DNA from 2 places in the Mesobacillus jeotgali genome. Region 2 is predicted to be linked to the other one. Evidence: a T-box and tRNA genes for the amino acid it is inferred to sense, from the RefSeq annotation. Region 2 holds a T-box; the other holds one or more tRNA genes.
What was found. A T-box is a leader RNA that pairs with one kind of tRNA and senses whether it is charged. The one in region 2 lies ahead of metG (methionine--tRNA ligase), so its partner is inferred to be a tRNA-Met.
Positions count from the first base shown of each region.

Region 1: it encodes a tRNA-Met, which carries the amino acid that the T-box ahead of metG (methionine--tRNA ligase) is inferred to sense. The anticodon was not compared.

Region 1 is NZ_CP109811.1:1,062,248-1,065,724, forward strand. It holds rRNA gene FOF60_RS05240 (23S ribosomal RNA) at 1-503, shown strand, start outside; rRNA gene rrf (5S ribosomal RNA) at 651-766, shown strand; tRNA gene FOF60_RS05250 (tRNA-Asn) at 834-908, shown strand; tRNA gene FOF60_RS05255 (tRNA-Ser) at 913-1,004, shown strand; tRNA gene FOF60_RS05260 (tRNA-Glu) at 1,020-1,094, shown strand; tRNA gene FOF60_RS05265 (tRNA-Val) at 1,098-1,173, shown strand; tRNA gene FOF60_RS05270 (tRNA-Met) at 1,356-1,429, shown strand; tRNA gene FOF60_RS05275 (tRNA-Asp) at 1,470-1,545, shown strand; tRNA gene FOF60_RS05280 (tRNA-Phe) at 1,550-1,625, shown strand; tRNA gene FOF60_RS05285 (tRNA-Tyr) at 1,697-1,781, shown strand; tRNA gene FOF60_RS05290 (tRNA-Trp) at 1,790-1,863, shown strand; tRNA gene FOF60_RS05295 (tRNA-His) at 1,875-1,950, shown strand; tRNA gene FOF60_RS05300 (tRNA-Gln) at 1,990-2,064, shown strand; tRNA gene FOF60_RS05305 (tRNA-Gly) at 2,069-2,143, shown strand; tRNA gene FOF60_RS05310 (tRNA-Cys) at 2,153-2,227, shown strand; tRNA gene FOF60_RS05315 (tRNA-Leu) at 2,261-2,345, shown strand; tRNA gene FOF60_RS05320 (tRNA-Gly) at 2,398-2,471, shown strand; gene FOF60_RS05325 (B3/B4 domain-containing protein) at 2,772-3,440, opposite strand.
Region 2 is NZ_CP109811.1:3,772,094-3,775,570, forward strand. It holds partial or broken gene metG (methionine--tRNA ligase) at 1-1,402, opposite strand, end outside; T-box leader at 1,461-1,736, opposite strand; gene FOF60_RS19310 (nuclear transport factor 2 family protein) at 2,016-2,396, shown strand; gene FOF60_RS19315 (hypothetical protein) at 2,523-2,729, shown strand; partial or broken gene FOF60_RS19320 (IS110 family transposase) at 2,927-3,477, opposite strand, start outside.

The DNA.
Region 1 (3,477 bases), 2.1 Mb from region 2:
GTGGTTCCGCATGGAAGGGCCATCGCTCAACGGATAAAAGCTACCCCGGGGATAACAGGCTTATCTCCCCCAAGAGTCCACATCGACGGGGAGGTTTGGCACCTCGATGTCGGCTCATCGCATCCTGGGGCTGTAGTCGGTCCCAAGGGTTGGGCTGTTCGCCCATTAAAGCGGTACGCGAGCTGGGTTCAGAACGTCGTGAGACAGTTCGGTCCCTATCCGTCGTGGGCGCAGGAAATTTGAGAGGAGCTGTCCTTAGTACGAGAGGACCGGGATGGACGCACCGCTGGTGTACCAGTTGTCTTGCCAAAGGCATCGCTGGGTAGCTATGTGCGGACGGGATAAGTGCTGAAAGCATCTAAGCATGAAGCCCCCCTCAAGATGAGATTTCCCATAGCGCAAGCTAGTAAGAACCCTGAAAGATGATCAGGTTGATAGGTCAGAGGTGGAAGCGCGGTGACGTGTGGAGCTGACTGATACTAATCGTTCGAGGACTTAACCAAAATGATTACTCGTTCTTCTTGTTTTCTTCTTACAACATTATCTAGTTTTGAGGGAATAAAAGCTTTTCATTAAGTGAAAAACTTTCTTAATTTTTCTCTTGCAAAATGCATAAAAGACAGTATAATAGATATTGTCTTTAAAAAATGTCTGGTGGCGATGGCGAGAAGGTCACACCCGTTCCCATACCGAACACGGAAGTTAAGCTTCTCAGCGCCGATGGTAGTTGGGGGTTTCCCCCTGTGAGAGTAGGACGCCGCCGGGCAGGATGCATTTTCATCCAATCTTCAAAGATATGGATCGCGTATCCAAGTCGGAGAAATAATCATTATTCCGCAGTAGCTCAGTGGTAGAGCACTCGGCTGTTAACCGAGCGGTCGTAGGTTCGAATCCTACCTGCGGAGCCAATTTGGAGAGCTGTCCGAGAGGTCGAAGGAGCACGATTGGAAATCGTGTAGACGGTCAACGCTGTCTCAAGGGTTCGAATCCCTTGCTCTCCGCCATAGAAACTTATATCTGGCCCCTTGGTCAAGCGGTTAAGACACCGCCCTTTCACGGCGGTAACACGGGTTCGAATCCCGTAGGGGTCACCAAACGGAGGATTAGCTCAGCTGGGAGAGCATCTGCCTTACAAGCAGAGGGTCGGCGGTTCGATCCCGTCATCCTCCACCATGATTTTTCACGAAGTGAAAATAATCTTCAATTAATATCGTCGCGGGGTGGAGCAACGAGCGTTACTTCACTGTATGAACTGCGAGTTGTACCGATTGAGCAGCAGCTTGAATAAACTTCCTGAGATCGGGACAGTCATTGCTCTTAAGGTGCATGCACAAATCGATATTCTTTATTACCGTCGCGGGGTGGAGCAGTCCGGTAGCTCGTCGGGCTCATAACCCGAAGGTCGCAGGTTCAAATCCTGCCCCCGCAATCATAAAGTTATTTTCAAGTTAATCACTTGAAAAGACTTTGGTCCCGTGGTGTAGCGGTTAACATGCCTGCCTGTCACGCAGGAGATCGCCGGTTCGATCCCGGTCGGGACCGCCATTGTGGCTCAGTAGCTCAGTCGGTAGAGCAAAGGACTGAAAATCCTTGTGTCGGCGGTTCGATTCCGTCCTGAGCCACCATTTATGTAATACCTTGTTATTTAGGTAATTTAATAAAATGGCTTTTTTAACATCAGAAAAAATGTTATAGTGGAGGGGTAGCGAAGTGGCTAAACGCGGCGGACTGTAAATCCGCTCCCTCAGGGTTCGGCGGTTCGAATCCGTCCCCCTCCACCACTTAATATAGGGGTATAGTTTAAAGGTAGAACGAAGGTCTCCAAAACCTTTGGTGTGGGTTCGATTCCTACTACCCCTGCCAATTTTATTATGGCGATTGTGGCGAAGTGGTTAACGCATCGGATTGTGGTTCCGACATTCGTGGGTTCGATTCCCATCAGTCGCCCCATTTTAATCACAAATTCATCAGTAGATGAATAGTATATTTTGGGCTATAGCCAAGCGGTAAGGCAACGGACTTTGACTCCGTCATGCGTTGGTTCGAATCCAGCTAGCCCAGCCATTTTGCGGAAGTAGTTCAGTGGTAGAATACAACCTTGCCAAGGTTGGGGTCGCGGGTTCGAATCCCGTCTTCCGCTCCAAAAATATATGGCGGCATAGCCAAGTGGTAAGGCAAAGGTCTGCAAAACCTTTATTCACCGGTTCAAATCCGGTTGCCGCCTCCACTAGATTATAGTGGCAGCAAGACAATTTAATATGCCGGTGTGGCGGAATTGGCAGACGCGCACGACTCAAAATCGTGTTCCTTCTGGAGTGTCGGTTCGACCCCGACCACCGGTACCACTTTTATTATAAACAGGTGATCCTGTTTTCTTTATTTCATAAAGATGTGTATGCGGGTGTAGTTTACTGGTAAAACCTCAGCCTTCCAAGCTGATGTAGTGGGTTCGATTCCCATCACCCGCTCCATACATACGTGACTAACGCAGTATGTCGTTTCCAGAAAACGATATGCTGCGTTTTTTCTTTTCTTTGTCTTTGTAAAAAACTGAATGTTGATTTCACAGTGTTCCATTCAAGTCGTTGGATTTTGTCTTATTTATAGCAGTTAACCGGAATACCTCCGCTTATTTCAGCTTCATACGCTTCAAATATTACAATAGCCGGAATTTCTCCGCTTAAAAATCTCATACCTACTTGAAAATAACAATGAATGATATAAAGTATTATCTTTTCTTTAAATATTTCTCGAAAAGAAAGTAGGATGCCTCAGCATCCTAAAATTCGATATGTGCCCGCTCCGCCATGGATTTGGGTAAACATGTTCATTAGAGACTCGGTCATTTTTTGCTTGCCTTCAGGGGAAGCTGAAGGTCTTAAATAAACGATCTGCAGAGCATTTGTTGTTTTTTCAGTTACGGCTGTTCTTTCTGAATCAACAAATGGACTTCCGAATGGTCCTTGTTCATCAGCAGAGATCATCAGGTTCGCCAGGTTATTCGTTCTTCCATTCAAACCTGTGTATTCTTCGTTTTCTTCTCCTATTTTAATCGTTACATTCCCCAACAGCTTGTCACTGTCATAAACACCTATTGGGATTTGATATTCAAGTGAGAAGAAATTATTTAAATCTATCGCGCTATGTATTGATTGAAGATAATTCTGCTTTGCAACACGGCGGTAGAGTGCTTCTGCTGAGTGTCTGTATCGGTTCGGGTCCTTCCCTGTAGTTTTGAATATTGAGCGCCACTCTTTAATGCCTTCAAGATCCGTTACGTTTTTTTCCAGAAGGTCGAAGTAGATTGATTCCTGAAAAAGCTGCAATCTGCCTTTTAACATTTGCGGAGACTTACCTACCTGTATGTCTTTATATTCGATAATCCCGACTGAAAATCGGGGAATGAGATCACATAATGCACTGGAAACTTGAATTTCCATTGATTCCACCTCCAAATTGGCTTTAAAATAGTTTATC
Region 2 (3,477 bases):
GAGAGTCTGTTTACATGCTTCAGTATCTTCACGAACCTGGTTCCATGGCTGTTGTTCATCGAAGTACTTGTTTGAATATCTCACTAGTTCGAACACTTTTTCCAGAGCTTTTTTAAAATTGGCGCTTTCAATATATCGTCCGGTTTCTTCGTATAGGAGATTAATCCTGTCTGCTATTTCTATGTTAATCTCCCTTTCCGGAAGAATACCATCAAATGTTTTCTGTATGAATTTCAAGGTCCGATTCACCAAGTTTCCATAAGCCCCCAACAGTTCACTATTGTGACTGTAGATGAACTCCTTCCATGAAAAATCTGCATCCCTGCTTTCCGGTGCATTGGTGGTCAGAAAGTAGCGGATAGAATCAGGGTCGTACTTTTCAATAATATTCGGCACCCAAACTGCCCAATTTCTGCTTGTGGACAATTGTTTCTTTTCCAATGTGAGATATTCATTAGAAATGATATGGGTTGGAAGTGCTTCGATTCCAAGGCCTTCGAGAATCCCAGGCCAAATGATCGAATGGAACGGGATATTATCTTTCCCGTGTACATAATAAGACTTAGCAGCAGAATTCCAAAAAGGGGCGTCATCCTGTCCAGTTTCTTCCGCCCAGAGCTTGCTTGCTGTATAGTAACCCGAAACCGCCTCGATCCACACATAAATTTTCTTATCCTCATAACCTTTTACCGGCACACTTACCCCATTAGGCAAATCCCTGGAAACTGCCCGATCCTGCAGGCCTTCTTGTAAGTACCTCTTGGTCAATGATATGGCGTTCTCTCTCCAAAGCTGTTTCTGTTCAGCATTCTTTGTATAATTCTCCAAAGAATTTTGGAGTGAGCTTAATGCAAAGTAAAAATGCTCGGTTGTTCTTATTGTTGGCGGATTGCCGCATATTTTGCACTTTTTCTCCAGCAAATCAAGCGGTTCCAGCACGCTTGAACAATAATCGCATTGATCTCCTCGAGCGTTCGCCCCGCACTTTGGACAAATTCCTTCAACATACCGATCAGGCAAAAATTGCTGGTCCTGTCTGTTCAATCTCTTTCTTATAAATAAATCCTTTATCAAGCAGCTTCAAAAACAATTCCTGAACGACCTTATGGTGATGTGCTGCATCGGTTCTTGTGTAGATATCATACGAGAAACCCAGTTTCGTAAAACTTTCTTTGAACTCGTGGTGGAACTTGTCTGCAATTTCTTTTGATGACACGCCCTCTTGCTTAGCCCTGATTGCAATGGGAGTTCCATTGCAGTCACTGCCTGAAACATATAAAACCTTTTCCCCTTTTAAGCGATAATATCTCGCTAAAATATCCCCTGGCAGCAGGCTCGAAATATGCCCTAGATGCAGCGACCCATTAGCATAAGCCCATGCTCCTCCAATAAAAATACTCATTTGAATGACCTCCTTATGAAATTAGAAAAAACAAAAAACCCCGCCCTTAACTGCAATAGTTAAGGACGAGGTTTGGAATCCCACGTGTTACCACCTTATTTCGCAAACAGTTCACACCATTTGCCTCATCAAGTACGGAGCATGTGACGCGCGATCTTATACTGTGACATTGATAACGAGTGCCAATTCTCGCCGTATCCTACTTATGCTAAAAAGCATGTTCAGGACGGAGCTCGGAGACCATTTTTCAAGTGTCTGTCTTTGCTTCTTTTCAGCTGCCGAAGCTCTCTGTAAAAAACTGTTGCACTCTACTTTTTCTCTTCATCGCTTTTCAAAGATATTAATCTGTATTTTATTCAGAATTTTCCAGGAAGTCAATATCATTTTTTTTGAAAATAGCCTTCACAAAAATCAAACTGGCGTTTTAAATGACAGTCATTATTCTAGGTAAAACAATCAAGGTCAATCTAATATAATATTAGTATAACAATGAATAATGGAATTTTATGTTAAAATAAACGTGAGATACTTTATTTTTGTTCTTTAACAAACGGGGGAGGATAGTTGAAGATGCCTGTAGAAATTAAAGTGAAAAAATATAGGAGTTGGAGTTATGGATGTGAACTTAAAGGAACATATAAAAGAATTGGAAGAAAGGCATACAGGACTTGAAGTTCGTAAAAGTCGTGAAGAACTAGATAAAATACTTGCAGATGATTTCTTTGAAATAGGTAGTTCTGGTTATATGTTTGATAAAAAGGAATGTCTCGAATCTGGAGTTGTGCTAACTGAAATGTCACTACATAATCATGAGATATATCCCTTATCTTCAGAAATAGTTTTAGCTACTTATTTTGTAAGTGATAAAACAAGAAATCGGAATACACTTCGCAGTTCTATTTGGAAATTAATTGATGGTAGGTGGCAATTATACTTCCACCAAGGTACAATTTCCCCATTACAATTAAACGATGTTCTTAAAGGCAGCAAATGAAAATGTTATGTATTACTGGTGCTTTAATCCAAGAAGGGTTAAAGCTCCTTTTTGTTGAATTCCTTATTAAAGAAACGATGCAGTTTTGTTTAAGATTGGTATATTTTAAAAGGGGGATGAAGCCGTTTGAGTATTGAAGAAGGGTTAAAAATGATGGAATGGGTGGCTTTTAATTTAATGCCGATCATTTGTATTGTTTTTGTTTTAAATTGTGTGAGTATAGCAAAAAAAATAAGAACAGGTGAGAATACTGCTAAAAACACGGTTTGGATAACAATTACATTTATATTGATAATTTACTCAATAATGAGTGTAGCAGCATTAAGTTATTGAACTAAGGGGTGCATTGGTCCAAGAAGGATTAGTCACCTTTTTTGTTGAATTCCTTATTAAACAAAACCAGCTAATAGTTTGTCAATATTTTTCATTAAAATTTCGAAATCCCTCGTGATATACTAAAAAAGGGTATACCAATAACCTTCTTATTCTCTGAAATGGAAGGTTTTTCGTTATTTAGTAAGATGGTGTTTCTATACTATATCTTGGAAAGTAGTTCTGTTTTTTAAAAGGGCAAATATCCAATGTAAGAGCTTATTTACACAAGCAATTACAGCTACTTTAAATGGTTTTCCTTCTTCACGTTTCTTATCATAGAACTCTCGTAATTTCTTATTTCGAGGAATGATCTCATCGCTTGTTTTGCTCTTCCGGCAGTCACGTATAGCACAACGAACAGCCATATATAAGGCGTGACGAAGCCTGCTGGATCCTCTTTTTGTGATTCGGTTTTTAGTGGCAGTAAACTTACCGGATTCGAAAACACTTGGGTCTACTCCAGCGAATGCTACCAGCTTTTTGGGGTCAGTAAATCGATCTATCTCCCCAATTTCAGAAATGATCGTTGCAGCGATCTTTTCACCGATACCAGGGATAGATTTGATAATATTATATTCTTCAACTTCTCTAGCGAGGGCATCTATCTCTGACTCCAACGTCGATAGGTGCTCTTTGTATTGAAGAATAATATCAATATACATACCTAAGCTTAAGATATGACTCTGATAGACTGTCTTTTCAAAGG